2 linked regions of the Streptomyces sp. SN-593 genome follow. The protein of the gene in region 2 binds, or shares a complex with, the protein of the main gene of each other region. Links are inferred from orthologs where the notes say so. Each region holds a gene or a part of one and is shown on either strand. Other genes may lie near its edges.

What was found. The genes of interacting proteins can lie anywhere in the genome.
Region 1: the proteins of mfd (region 2) and uvrA are in contact, whole or in part, in a crystal structure (PDB 4DFC), measured with the Escherichia coli proteins. The link is inferred for Streptomyces sp. SN-593 from one-to-one orthologs.

What each region holds. Positions count from the first base shown.
Region 1 is NZ_AP018365.1:1,729,695-1,735,419, reverse strand. What follows is about bases 1-3,453. They hold uvrA (excinuclease ABC subunit UvrA), read left to right. Parts: upstream 1-307; coding sequence 308-3,253; downstream 3,254-3,453. Other genes in these bases: RVR_RS07260 (Rieske (2Fe-2S) protein), read left to right, coding at 3,373-3,453; RVR_RS07270 (MBL fold metallo-hydrolase), read right to left, coding at 1-62. In the rest of the region: more of RVR_RS07260, read left to right, coding at 3,454-3,804; excinuclease ABC subunit UvrC, read left to right, coding at 3,964-5,725. UniProt on the Escherichia coli protein: The UvrABC repair system catalyzes the recognition and processing of DNA lesions. UvrA is an ATPase and a DNA-binding protein. A damage recognition complex composed of 2 UvrA and 2 UvrB subunits scans DNA for abnormalities.
Region 2 is NZ_AP018365.1:3,171,693-3,180,366, forward strand. What follows is about bases 2,014-6,144. They hold mfd (transcription-repair coupling factor), read right to left. Parts: upstream 5,811-6,144; coding sequence 2,214-5,810; downstream 2,014-2,213. Other genes in these bases: RVR_RS13050 (DUF2079 domain-containing protein), read left to right, coding at 2,014-2,092; RVR_RS13060 (N-acetylmuramoyl-L-alanine amidase), read left to right, coding at 6,076-6,144. Outside these bases: RVR_RS13045 (hypothetical protein), read right to left, coding at 1-174; more of RVR_RS13050, read left to right, coding at 395-2,013; more of RVR_RS13060, read left to right, coding at 6,145-8,674. UniProt on the Escherichia coli protein: Couples transcription and DNA repair by recognizing RNA polymerase (RNAP) stalled at DNA lesions. Mediates ATP-dependent release of RNAP and its truncated transcript from the DNA, and recruitment of nucleotide excision repair machinery to the damaged site.

The DNA.
Region 1 (5,725 bases), 1.4 Mb from region 2 along the record:
AGGTCTTCCAGTTCGTGCACGTCGGGCTTGCCGCCGACCGTGACCTCTCCCGTATACGCCATGGCCCAAGCCTAGGGCCTGTCGCATCGGGGCCGCGGCCGCCACACGATCGGGTGAAAGCGACGGCACGAGCCCGGAAATCGAATGTGCGTGCTATAGAGTCGTGGGAGTCGCGGCGGCCGGTTCGGACGCCGGCGACAGGACCGGCAAGAGGTCCGACAGGAAGAAAAGTCGGCTGCTCCCCGTTTAGGCTTTCCGGGGGGTGTTGACCGTTCATCGTCCCCCTCCTACGGAAAGGTGCACTGGCGTGGCCGACCGACTCACCGTCCGCGGCGCTCGCGAGCACAATCTCCGGAACGTCTCGCTGGACCTGCCCCGGGACTCGCTCATCGTCTTCACCGGCCTGTCCGGTTCCGGGAAGTCCTCGCTCGCTTTCGACACCATCTTCGCGGAGGGCCAGCGTCGGTACGTCGAGTCGCTCTCGTCCTACGCCCGGCAGTTCCTCGGGCAGATGGACAAGCCCGACGTGGACTTCATCGAGGGCCTGTCGCCGGCCGTCTCCATCGACCAGAAGTCCACCTCCCGCAACCCGCGCTCGACCGTCGGCACCATCACCGAGGTCTACGACTACCTCCGGCTGCTCTTCGCCCGGATCGGCAAGCCGCACTGCCCGGAGTGCGGCCGCCCGATCGCGCGGCAGTCCCCGCAGGCGATCGTGGACCGGGTGCTGGAGCTGGAGGAGGGCAGCCGCTTCCAGGTGCTGTCCCCGCTGGTGCGCGAGCGCAAGGGCGAGTTCGTCGAGCTCTTCTCCGACCTCCAGACCAAGGGGTACAGCCGGGCCCGGGTGGACGGCGTCACCGTCCAGCTCACCGACCCGCCCAAGCTGAAGAAGCAGGAGAAGCACACCGTCGAGGTGGTCGTCGACCGCCTGACCGTCAAGGACGGCGCCAAGCGCCGCCTCACCGACTCCGTGGAGACCGCGCTCGGGCTCTCCGGCGGCATGGTCATCCTCGACTTCGTCGACCTCCCCGAGGACGACCCGCAGCGCGAGCGGATGTTCTCCGAGCACCTCTACTGCCCTTACGACGACCTGTCGTTCGAGGAGCTGGAGCCGCGCTCGTTCTCCTTCAACTCGCCCTTCGGCGCCTGCCCGGACTGCACCGGCATCGGCTCCCGGATGGAGATCGACCCCGAGCTGATCGTGCCCGACGACCAGAAGTCGCTCGACGAGGGCGCCCTGTCGCCGTGGTCCGGCGGCATGTCCAAGGGGTATTTCGACAAGCTGGTGCAGAGCCTGGCCGAGCAGCTCGGCTTCCGCACCGACATCCCGTACGCCGGGCTCCCCGCCCGCGCCAAGAAGGCGCTGCTCCACGGGCACAAGTCCGAGGTCCGGGTCGCGTACAAGACCCGGTTCGGGCGCGAGCGCTCGTACACCACGCACTTCGAGGGCGTGATCCCCTACGTCCGCCGCCGGCACAACGAGTCGGAGAGCGACTCCAGCCGCGAGCGCTTCGAGGGGTACATGCGCGCGGTGCCCTGCCCGACCTGCGAGGGGCGGCGGCTGAAGCCGATCGTGCTGGCCGTCACCGTGCAGGACCGGTCGATCGCCGACGTGGCCGCGATGTCGATCAGCGACTGCGCCGAGTTCCTGGCCGGGATGAAGCTCGCGGCCCGTGACCGCAAGATCGCCGAGCGTGTCCTCAAGGAGGTCAACGAGCGGCTGCGGTTCCTGATCGACGTCGGCCTGGACTACCTCTCGCTCAACCGCGCCGCGGGCACCCTGTCCGGCGGTGAGGCGCAGCGGATCAGGCTCGCCACCCAGATCGGCTCCGGCCTCGTCGGCGTGCTCTACGTACTGGACGAGCCGTCCATCGGCCTGCACCAGCGCGACAACCACCGGCTGATCGAGACCCTGGTCCGGCTGCGCGACCTGGGCAACACCCTGATCGTGGTCGAGCACGACGAGGACACCATCAAGACCGCCGACTGGGTGGTGGACATCGGCCCCGGGGCCGGCGAGCACGGCGGCAAGGTCGTCCACTCCGGCTCCCTGAAGGAACTGCTGGCGAACGACGAGTCGCTGACCGGGCAGTACCTCTCGGGCAAGCGCGCCATCCCGACCCCGGCGCAGCGCCGCCCGATCGACCGGGCCCGGCGGCTGACCGTGCACGGCGCCCGCGAGCACAACCTGCAGGACATCGACGTGTCCTTCCCGCTCGGCGTGCTCACCGCGGTCACCGGCGTCTCCGGCTCCGGCAAGTCCACCCTGGTCAACGACATCCTCTACACCCACCTCGCCCGCGAGCTGAACGGCGCGCGCAGCGTGCCCGGCCGCCACACCCGGGTGGACGGCGACGACCTGGTGGACAAGGTGGTCCACGTCGACCAGTCGCCGATCGGACGCACCCCGCGGTCGAACCCGGCCACGTACACCGGCGTCTTCGACAACGTCCGCAAGCTGTTCGCCGAGACGATGGAGGCGAAGGTCCGCGGCTATCTGCCCGGCCGCTTCTCCTTCAACGTCAAGGGCGGCCGCTGCGAGAACTGCTCGGGCGACGGCACCATCAAGATCGAGATGAACTTCCTCCCGGACGTGTACGTCCCCTGCGAGGTCTGCCACGGCGCGCGGTACAACCGGGAGACCCTGGAGGTGCACTACAAGGGCAAGTCCATCGCCGAGGTGCTGGACATGCCGATCGAGGAGGCGCTGGACTTCTTCGAGGCGGTGCCCGCCATCGCCCGCCACCTGCGCACCCTCAACGAGGTGGGCCTGGGATACGTCCGGCTCGGCCAGCCCGCGCCGACCCTCTCCGGCGGCGAGGCGCAGCGGGTGAAGCTCGCCTCCGAGCTCCAGCGGCGCGCCACCGGCAGCACCGTCTACGTGCTGGACGAGCCCACCACCGGCCTGCACTTCGAGGACATCAGCAAGCTGATCAAGGTGCTCTCCGGGCTGGTCGACAAGGGGAACACCGTGATCGTCATCGAGCACAACCTCGATGTGATCAAGACCGCCGACTGGGTGGTGGACATGGGCCCCGAGGGCGGCAGCGGCGGCGGGCTGGTGGTCGCCGAGGGCACTCCGGAGCAGATCGCGGGGGTGCCGGCCAGCCACACCGGCAAGTTCCTGCGGGACATCCTCAGCCCGGACGCGGTCAGCGACGCGGCGGTGCCGGCCCCGAGGAAGAGGGCCCCGGCCAAGAAGGCGGCGGCGAAGAAGACCGCCGCGCCGCGCCGACGGGCCGCCAAGGCGTAGCGCCGGCCGTCCAGGCGGCGGTGGCGGTCGGGCGCCCACGGCATGCCGAGGCGTGGGCGCCCGGCGGCGGGACGTAAGGTACCGACCGCAAGACCGGCCCCATCGCACCAGGAGCGCCCATGTCCACCGAAATGCCCGCCACCCGCCGGACCGTCCTTCGCGGCGTGGCCCTGGCCGGCGCCGTCGGCGCCGCCGACGTCGGCCTCAGCGCGTGCGGCGGCAAGAAGAACGGCTCCTCGGACGGCCCGACCACGGCGGTGGACCTCGGCGCGTCCTCCGCGGTCCCGGTCGGCGGCGCCAAGCTCTACCGCGACGACAAGGTGCTGGTCTCGCAGCCGACGCAGGGCACCTTCAAGGCGTTCAGCGCGGTCTGCACCCACCAGGGCTGCGTGCTGGACACGGTGGACGGCACCACCGCGTCCTGCCCGTGCCACGGCAGCGAGTTCAACGCCGAGACCGGCGCCGTGGTGCGCGGCCCGGCCGACAAGGCGCTGCCGGCGGTGGACGTCAAGGCGGTCGGCGGCAAGCTGACGGCGGGCCCCGGGGCCTGATCCCCCGCGTCCGGACCGGACCGGACCGGACCGGCCTGGGACCGACGCCGGACCGCGCCCGACCCGCGCCGGGACCGTTGCGGGAGCACCCGCGGATCACCCCGGGTTCACCCGTGGATCGCTCCTGGACCGTCGCATCCCGACAGTAGGGTGGAAGGCATGGCAGACCCCAGCAGTTACCGACCGAAGCCGGGCGAGATCCCCGACTCCCCAGGGGTCTACAAGTTCCGGGACGAGCACCGCCGGGTGATCTACGTCGGCAAGGCGAAGAGCCTGCGCCAGCGCCTCTCGTCCTACTTCCAGGACATCACCCACCTGCACCAGCGCACGGCCACCATGGTCACCACCGCCGCCTCCGTGGAGTGGACGGTGGTGACCACCGAGGTCGAGGCGCTGCAACTGGAGTACTCCTGGATCAAGGAGTTCGACCCGCGGTTCAACGTCAAGTACCGCGACGACAAGAGCTACCCCTCGCTCGCCGTGACGATGAACGAGGAGTTCCCCCGGGTCCAGGTGATGCGCGGACCCAAGCGCAAGGGCGTGCGCTACTTCGGGCCGTACGCCCACGCGTGGGCGATCCGGGAGACCGTGGACCTGCTGCTGCGGGTCTTCCCGGTCCGCACCTGCTCCGCCGGGGTGTTCAAGCGCTCCGAGCAGATCGGCCGGCCCTGCCTGCTCGGCTACATCGGCAAGTGCTCCGCGCCGTGCGTCGGCCGGGTCAGCCCGCAGGAGCACCGCGAACTCGCCGAGGAGTTCAGCGACTTCATGGCCGGCCACACCGGCACCTACCTGCGCCGGCTGGAGCAGCGGATGAAGGACGCGGCCGCCGCCATGGAGTACGAACAGGCGGCCCGGCTGCGCGACGACATCGAGGCGCTGCGCCGCGCCATGGAGAAGAACGCGGTGGTGCTCGCCGACGCCACCGACGCCGACCTGATCGCCGTCGCCGAGGACGAACTCGAGGCGGCCGTCCAGATCTTCCACGTGCGCGGCGGCCGGGTGCGCGGGCAGCGCGGCTGGGTCACCGACAAGGTCGAGGCGGTCGACACCGCCGGCCTGGTCGAGCACGCCCTCCAGCAGCTCTACGGCGACGAGCAGGGGGACGCCGAGCAGTCCGGCGGCAGCGGCGGCGTGCCCAAGGAGGTGCTGGTCCCCGCGCTGCCGGAGCCGACCGAGCCGGTGGCGCAGTGGCTGGCCGGGCGGCGCGGTTCGCACGTCAGCCTGCGGGTGCCGCAGCGCGGCGACAAGAAGGACCTGATGGCCACCGTGCAGCGCAACGCGCAGCAGGCGCTGGCCCTGCACAAGACCAAGCGCGCCTCGGACCTGACCACCCGCTCCCGCGCGCTGGAGGAGATCGCCACCGCCCTCGACCTCGACACCGCGCCGCTGCGGATCGAGTGCTTCGACATCAGCCACCTCCAGGGCGACGACGTGGTGGCCTCCATGGTGGTCTTCGAGGACGGCCTGGCCCGCAAGAGCGAGTACCGGCGCTTCCAGATCAAGACGTTCGCCGGGCAGGACGACGTCCGGTCCATGCACGAGGTGATCACCCGCCGGTTCCGCCGCTACCTCCAGGAGAAGCAGCGCACCAGTGAGTGGGAGGAGCAGGAGGAGGGCGGTCCGGGCGGTCCGGCCGCCGCCCACGGGGAAGGCCAGGAGCACGCGGAGCACGAGGTCCGCGGTGAGCACGAGATCCACGGTGAGCACGGGGCCCATGGTCGGCACGGGGAAGAGTTCGGGGAATCCGGGGCGGACGGGGCGGACGGGTTCGGGGAAGCCGCCGGCGGGCCCATCGACCCGGACACCGGCCGCCCCCGCAGGTTCGCCTACCCGCCGCAGCTCGTCGTGGTCGACGGCGGCAAGCCGCAGGTCGCCGCCGCCGGCCGGGCGCTGGCCGAGCTCGGCATAGACGACGTCGCCG
Region 2 (8,674 bases):
CACGACGGCAGTCGTGGGGTCGGCGGGCTTGGGCCCCTGCGTCACCGGACCTGGGCCGTACATGTGGGTGCTCCTGCGTTCGTCGGGCAGCGGACGGCGGGCGGACTGCTGCTCGACGTCCGCCGCCGCGCGGGCACCGGTCGGATGTCCGCGCGCCCGCCCCTCGGCGAACACCCTGTGAGCGTATCGGCCGCGACCGGCGGCCGTCCCCTGCTCTCCCCCGACCTGTGGACAACTATTTCGACCCCTCCGGTTCCGCCCTGCGGCCGGGAGCGTGCGGAGGTGCCGGCGAAGCCCGTCAGGCGGGGCCGGCGGCGCGCGGGGGCGGCGCCGGCACAGCGTCGTCCCGTATCTTTTCCGGCAGACCCGACCCCGCTTCCGCTGGAGGACGAGCATGGACAGGGCCGAGGCCGTCATCCCGGCGCAGGAGGCCGACTCCGCGCCGGGCACCGGGGCGGCACGGGCCGCCGGCGGCATCGAGGGGCTGCGGCTGCGCATGTCCGGCGGCGGTGCGGACCCCTACCTGCTGGCGGTCGTCTTCTTCGCGGCCTACACGGCGCTGTCGGTGACCCGCTACCGGCAACTGCTGACCATGTCGTGGGACCTGGGCATCTTCGAGCAGGCGATCAAGTCCTACGCCCACCTGCACGCGCCGGTCGCCGACCTCAAGGGGCCCGGCTTCAACATCCTCGGCGACCACTTCAGCCCGATCACCGCCCTGGTCGCGCCCTTCTACCGGGTCTTCCCGACCCCGGTGACGCTGCTGGTCGCGCAGGCGCTGCTGTTCGCGGTGTCGGTGGTCCCGGTGACCCGGGTGGCCGGGCTGCTGCTCGGACGCGGGCGCGGACTCGCGATCGGGGTGGCGTACGCGCTGTCGTGGGGGGTGCAGAAGGCCGTCCAGTTCGACTTCCACGAGATCGCCTTCGCGATGCCGCTGCTGGCGTTCTCCCTGGAGGCGGTGCTGCGGCGGCGGTGGGCGGCGGCGATGTGGTGGGCGGTGCCGCTGGTCTTCGTCAAGGAGGACATGGGGGTGACCGCCGCGGCGATCGGCCTGATCGTGTGGTGGCGCACCCGGCAGGAGCCGGACCCGGCAGGCGGCGGTGCGGCGGCCGTCGCGCCCGGGCCGGAGGCGGCGGAGTCCGCGGGGTCCGCGGAGCGCGCCGGGGGGACGCCCGCGGCGGCGCAGGGCCTCGGCCCCGGCGCGGACGGAGCCGCCGACCGGGACGGCGCGGACGCCCCGGACGAGGACCCCGACGGCCACGGGGGCCACGGAGGCCACGGGCCGTACGGCGGGCGGACCGCGGACGCGCTGCGCTTCGGCCCCTGGGCGCTGGGCCTGGCCGGCTTCGGGGTCCTCATGTCCGCGCTCGCCTTCGCCGTGATCATCCCGGCGTTCAACACCACCGGCGGCTACGACTACTGGAACAAGCTGAACGGGAACGGCGCCCCGATGCCCGGGCACATCCCGTTCGACACCGCGCTGCACACCCTGCTGTGGATCCTGCTGCCCACCTCCGGGCTGCTCGCGCTGCGCTCCCCGCTGATCCTGGCCGCGCTGCCCACCATCGGCTGGCGGTTCGTCTCCCACGACGACCACTACTGGGGCACCGACTGGCACTACAGCGCCGTACTGATGCCGGTGGTGATGCTCGCCCTGGTGGACGCCGCCGCGTCCTGCCGGCGCAGCCCGCGCCCCTGGCTGCGCTCCTACGCCTCCGGCCTGCCGGCGGCCGCCGCGGGCGCCGCCCTGGCGCTGACGATGACCCTCCCGCTGGCGGCGCTCGACCACTCGGCCACCTACAAGGTCGACGCCCGCACCAAGGCGATCGAGCACACCCTCGACCAGATCCCCGACGGGGCCACCGTGGAGGCCAACGTCGGCCCGATCAGCCACCTGGTGCACCGCACCACCGTGTACTGGGTGGGCGACACCGAGGGCGTCACCCCGCAGTACATCGCGCTGGACAACACCTCCGGCTGGGCCGGCGACCCGCTGACGTACGCCAAGCAGTTGCACCCGGCCGCGACCTACACCCTGGTCGCGGAGAACCAGGGCTACGTGGTGCTGGGGCTGGCCGCCGGCACGAAGTAGCCGCCCGCGGCCGGGGCCCGGCGGACGCCCGGCCGCCAGGACAGCGGACCGCCGGGCGCCCGGGACGCCACGGGCGCCCGGTTGCCGGGAGCGGTCCCGGCAACCGGGCGCACCGCGCGGCTCAGTTGTCGAGCACCGTGGTCAGGAACTCCGCGGTCCACTGGAGCAGTTCGCGGCCCACCACCGGCTTCCCGCCGATCCGCGCGGTCGCCGGGCGCGGCACCAGCACCTGCTTGGTGGCGTGCCGGACCACCGAGCGCGGGTAGACGCGGGCGAGCCGCAGCTCCTGGGACTCGCGCAGCTCCACCGGCCCGAAGCGGACGTTGCCGCCCTGGAGGGTGATGTCGCCGACGCCCACCTTGCGGGCGAGTATCCGCAGCGCGGCGACCAGCAGCAGGTTCTCCACCGGCTCGGGCAGTTTGCCGTACCGGTCGACCAGTTCCTCGCGCACCGCCGCGATGTCCTCCTCGCTGGTGGCGGCGGCGATCGACCGGTACGCCTGGAGCCGCAGCCGCTCGCCCGGCGCGTAGTCGTGCGGGACGTGCGCGTCGACCGGCAGCTCGATCTTCACCTCCAGCAGCTCCTCCTCCGCCTCGCCGCCGTTCTCCAGCGCGTTGCGGTAGTCCGCGACCGCCTCGCCGACCATCCGCACGTACAGGTCGAAGCCGACGCCGGCGATGTGGCCGGACTGCTCGCCGCCGAGCAGGTTGCCCGCGCCGCGGATCTCCAGGTCCTTCATCGCCACGTACATGCCCGCGCCCATCTCGGTGTGCTGGGCGATGGTGGCCAGCCGCTCGTGCGCGGTCTCGGTGAGCGGCTTCTCCGGCGGGTACAGGAAGTACGCGTAGCCGCGTTCCCGGGAGCGCCCCACCCGGCCGCGCAACTGGTGGAGCTGGGACAGGCCGAAGGTGTCGCCGCGCTCGACGATGAGGGTGTTGGCGTTGGCGATGTCGATGCCGGACTCCACGATCGTGGTGGACACCAGGACGTCGAACCGCTTCTCCCAGAAGTCGACCACCACCTGTTCCAACTGCGACTCCCCCATCTGCCCGTGCGCGGTGGCGATGCGCGCCTCCGGGACGATCGCGCGCAGCCGCGCCGCCGCCCGGTCGATCGACTCCACCCGGTTGTGGATGTAGAAGACCTGGCCCTCGCGCAGCAGTTCACGGCGGATGGCGGCGCCGATCTGCTTGTCCTCGTACGGACCGACGAAGGTGAGCACCGGGTGCCGCTCCTCGGGCGGGGTGGTGATCGTGGACATCTCGCGGATGCCGGTGACCGCCATCTCCAGGGTGCGCGGGATCGGCGTCGCGGACATGGTGAGCACGTCGACGTTGGCCCGCAGCTTCTTGAGCTGCTCCTTGTGCTCGACGCCGAACCGCTGCTCCTCGTCCACGATGACCAGGCCGAGGTCCTTGAACTTCGTCTCCGACGAGAACAGCCGGTGGGTGCCGATCACCAGGTCGACGCTGCCGTCCCGCAGCCCCTCCAGCACCGCCTTCGCCTCGGTGTCGCTCTGGAAGCGGGACAGGGCGCGGACGTTCACCGGGAACTGGGAGTACCGCTCGGCGAAGGTGCCCATGTGCTGCTGCACCAGCAGGGTGGTCGGCACCAGGACCGCCACCTGCTTGCCGTCCTGCACCGCCTTGAACGCGGCGCGCACCGCGATCTCGGTCTTGCCGTACCCGACGTCGCCGCAGATCAGCCGGTCCATCGGCACGGACTTCTCCATGTCCGACTTGACCTCGGCGATGGTGGTGAGCTGGTCGGGCGTCTCCGCGTACGGGAAGGCGTCCTCCAGCTCGCGCTGCCAGGGCGTGTCGGGGCCGAACGTGTGGCCGGGGGCGGCCATGCGCGCGGAGTACAGCCGGATCAGGTCGGCGGCGATCTCCTTGACCGCCTTCTTCGCCCGCGCCTTGGTCTTCGTCCAGTCCGCGCCGCCCAGCCGGTGCAGCGAGGGGGCCTCGCCCCCCACGTACTTGGTGACCTGTTCGAGCTGGTCGGTGGGGACGAAGAGCCGGTCGCCCGGCTGGCCGCGCTTGGCTGGGGCGTACTCCACGACCAGGTACTCGCGGGTGGCGCCCTGGACGGTGCGCTGCACCATCTCCACGTAGCGGCCGACGCCGTGCTGCTCGTGCACGATGTAGTCGCCGCCGGTGAGGGTGAGCGGGTCGATGGTCTTGCGGCGGCGCGAGGGCATCCGCCCCATGTCCTTGGCGGTGGACCGCTGCCCGGACAGGTCGGTCTCGGTGAGCACCGCGACCTTGAGCGCGGCGTCCACGAAGCCGTGCTCCAGCGACCCGGTCGCCACGTGCACCACCGAGGGCGCGAGCTGCTCCGGTCCGGCCAGCTCCGGGTCCAGCCGGGCCGCGATGCCCTCGCCGCCCAGCACCTCCACCAGCCGCGCGGCCGGTCCGTGGCCCTCCGTGACGTAGACCGCGCGCCAGCCGTCGGCCAGCCAGCCCTTGGTGTCGGCGAGCGCGCGGGCGGTGTCCCCGCGGTACAGCTCGGGCGCGTGCATGCCCAGCCGCAGGGTGTCGCCGAACTCCAGCTCGGGCCCCTGCGTCGGGCGGTCGTCGTACGGCCCGGCGGGCGCGGCGCCCTGCTCGTCGGCGGCGAACGGGCTCACCGACCACCACGGGGTGCCCAGCGTGCGGGCGTGCTCCCGGACGTCGGCGATGGACCACAGGGAGGCGGCGCCCAGGTCGATCGGCGCCGCTCCCCCGCCCGCCGAGGCCGCCCAGGACGCCTCCAGGAACTCCCGGGAGGTCGCCACCAGGTCCGCCGCGCGGGTCCGGACCCGCTCCGGGTCGCAGACCACCGCCGTCGAACCGGCCGGCAGCACGTCCAGCAGCAGTTCCATGTCGTCGACCAGCACCGGGGCCAGCGACTCCATGCCCTCGACCGCGATGCCCTCGGCGATCCTGCCGAGCAGTTCCTCCAGCTCGGGGTGCTCGGCGGCAAGCGCCGCCGCCCGCTCCCTGACCTGGGCGGTGAGCAGCAGCTCGCGGCAGGGCGGCGCCCACAGTCCGTGCTCGGCCACTTCCAGGGAGCGCTGGTCGGCGACCTTGAAGTAACGGATCTCCTCGACCTCGTCGCCCCAGAACTCCACCCGCAGCGGGTGCTCCTCGGTCGGCGGGAAGACGTCGAGGATGCCGCCGCGCACCGCGAACTCGCCGCGCTTCTCGACCAGCTCCACCCGGGCGTACGCGGCCGCCGCGAGGGCGTCGACCACCGTGTCCAGGTCCGCGCTGCCGCCCCTGCGCAGGGAGACCGGCTCCAGGTCGCCGAGCCCCTTGACCTGCGGCTGGAGCACCGACCTGATCGGCGCGACCACCACCTGGACCGGGCCGGCCGCCACGTCGCCGGCGTGCGGGTGCGCCAGCCGGCGCAGCACCGCCAGCCGCCGGCCCACGGTGTCGCTGCGCGGCGACAGCCGCTCGTGCGGCAGCGTCTCCCACGAGGGGTACTCCACCACCGCGTCCGGCGGCAGCAGCGAGCGCAGCGCCGCCGTCAGGTCCTCGGCCTCGCGGCCGGTGGCGGTGACCGCCAGGACCGTGCGGCGCGCGCGGGCGGCCAGCGCGGCGACCACCAGCGGGCGGGCGGCGGGCGGGCCGACCAGGTCGACCTGTGGGCGGTTGCCCGCGGCGGCGGACTCGACCGCCTCGGCGAGAGCGGCGTCCTCGACGACGACGTCGACCAGACCGTTCAGACTCATCAGGGTTCCGTCCCGGAGGTTGAGGCAGAGCAACGCGAAGCGCCCGACACGTCGCACGGGCCGGGGGTCCTTCCAGCGTACGACGTACCGGTGACAGTCACCGCCGGACCGCCGCTGTGGCCGCTGTGCTGAGGGAGGCGGCTGCTACGTTGCCAGCTCCGGGCCCGGCACACCGGGCGCGGGCAACCGAACACGGTGGGGAGGGACCTTGAGACCGACAGATCAGGGGCGCCGCAGAGGACCGCGGGGGGCATGGACGGCCACGGTGGCCGCGCTGGTCGCCGGCGCGCTGTCCTGGACGGGGGCGGCGCAGGCCGCACCGGCCGGCGGTGCGACCGCGGGCGGCACGGCCGCCGGAAGCACGCCGGGCGCCGCGCACGGGACGCTCCAGCAGGACTTCGCGAGCGCCGCGAAGGAGTTCCACGTGCCCGAGGGCCTGCTCATGGCGGTGGCCTACCACCAGTCGCTGTGGGACACGCACGCCGGGGCGCCGAGCACCACCGGCAACTACAACGTCATGGGCCTGACCCATGTGGACACCGCCACGCTGCGGGCCGCGGGCACGGCCCCGGACACCGACCAGCGCGGCGCGGGCGGCAGCGCCGCACCGCGCGCCACCGCCGCCGCCCCGGCGGCGGCCGGTCCGACCGCCGCCTACCGCACCCTGGACGCGGCCGCGGCGCTGACCGGCACCGCGCAGGCGCGGCTGCGCACCGACCCGCTGCAGAGCGTGCGCGGCGGCGCCGCGCTGCTCGCGCACTACGAGAAGCAGCTCGCCGGCTCCCTGCCGGCCGACCCGGGCGCCTGGTACGGCGCGGTGGCGCGCTTCAGCCAGTCCACCGACGCCCAGGGCGCCGGGCAGTACGCGGACCGCGTGTACACCACGCTGCGGGCGGGGGTCGCGCGCACCACCGCCGACGGCCAGCAGGTCACGCTGGCCGCCGAGCCGTCCGTGGCGCCGCGGACCTCGGCGCTGGCGCGCCTGGGCCTGCCGTCGGCGACCGCGGAGGCCGCGCGGGAGACCCGGGCGGCCGGCACCGCCGCCACCCCCGCCGCGAACCCGACTCCGGAGTGCCCGTCCGGCCTGACGTGCAACTACGTGCCGGCCGCGTACAAGCAGACCGACCCGGACGACAAGTCGAAGTACGGCAGTTACGACCTGGCGAACCGCCCGGCCGACGGCAACACCATCAAGTACATCGTCATCCACGACACGGAGGGCAGCTACAGCAGCGCGCTCGGGATATTCCAGGACCCGGCCCAGTACGCCACCCCGCACTACATCGTGCGCTCGTCCGACGGCCTGGTCACCCAGGTCGTGCAGACCAAGAACGTGGCCTGGCACGCCGGCAACTACTACGTCAACACGCACTCGGTCGGCATCGAGCACGAGGGCTTCGCGATCTCCGGCGCCTCCTGGTACAGCGAGTCGCTGTACGAGTCGTCGGCCGCGCTGGTGCGCTACCTGGCGAACCGGTTCGGGGTGCCGCTGGACCGGCAGCACATCCTCGGCCACGACGACGTGCCGTCGCCGCAGACCGCCCAGCTCACCAGCATGCACTGGGACCCGGGCCCGTACTGGAACTGGTCGCACTACCTGGACCTGCTCGGCGCCACCCCCGGTGGCGGCGGCACCCCGGTGGTGGGCGGTGAGATCACCATCGACCCGCCCTTCACCTCGGCGAACGAGCCGGCCGTCACCGGGTGCAGCCCCGACCCGTGTGCCGCGCAGCCGACCAGCTTCGTCTACCTGCGCACCTCGCCGTCCTCGACGGCCGCGCTGATCGGCGACCCGGTGCTGGCCGCCGACCACGTCGCCACCGGCACCACGCAGGCGGCCGACCTCACCGACAAGGCGGTCGCCGGGCAGTCCTTCGTGGTGGCGGCCGTCCAGGGCGACTGGACGGCGATCTGGTACGGCGGGCAGAAGGCGTGGTTCTACAACCCGGGCGGGCAGTTCGCGGTCGCGAACGGCAACACCGCGCGCCACGTGGTCACGCCGGCCGGCAGCAGCGCGGTCCCGGTGTACGGGCGGGCCTACCCGGAGGCGTCGGCGTACCCCTCGGTGATCGCCGACGTGGCGAGCGAGGACACCCAGATCGTGGCGCCGCTGGGCTACACGATCCCGGCCGGGCAGTCCTACGTCGCCGACGACCCGGTGAACGCCGACTACTACTACGCCAAGAACATCGACCAGAGCGCGCCGGGCGACCAGACGCGGGTGGTGGGGACCACCGTCTACTACCCGATCCGGTTCAACCACCGGCTCGGGTACGTCAAGGCGAGCGACGTGACCGCGACCTCGGCGGCGACCCCGCCGGCCGGGACGTTCACCCCGGCGGGCCCGACCCGGATCATGGACACCCGCAACGGCACCGGGGTCGCCAAGGGCGCGGTCGGCGCCGGGAAGACGATCAGCCTCCAGGTCGCGGGCAGCGGCGGGGTGCCGGCCGCCGGGGTGACGGCGGTGGTCATGAACGTCACCGCCGTCAGCCCGACCACCACCGGGCACCTGATCGTCTACCCCGACGGCACCACCCAGCCGGGCACCTCCAGCCTCAACTACCCCGCCGGCCGCACCATCGCGAACCTGGTCGTGGTACCGGTGGTCGACGGCAAGGTCGACTTCTACAACTCGGCCGGCAGCGTCGACGTCCTCGCCGACGTCACCGGCTACTACACCTCGTCGACCACCGGGTCGCGGTTCGACCCGGTCGGCCCCGAGCGGCTGATGGACACGCGTGACGGCACCGGCGGGGTGACCGGTCCGGTGACTGCGGGGCGGACCGTCGCGCTCCAGGTCACCGGCGGCAGCACCGGCATCCCGGTGGACGGGGTGACGGCCGTGGTCATGAACGTCACCG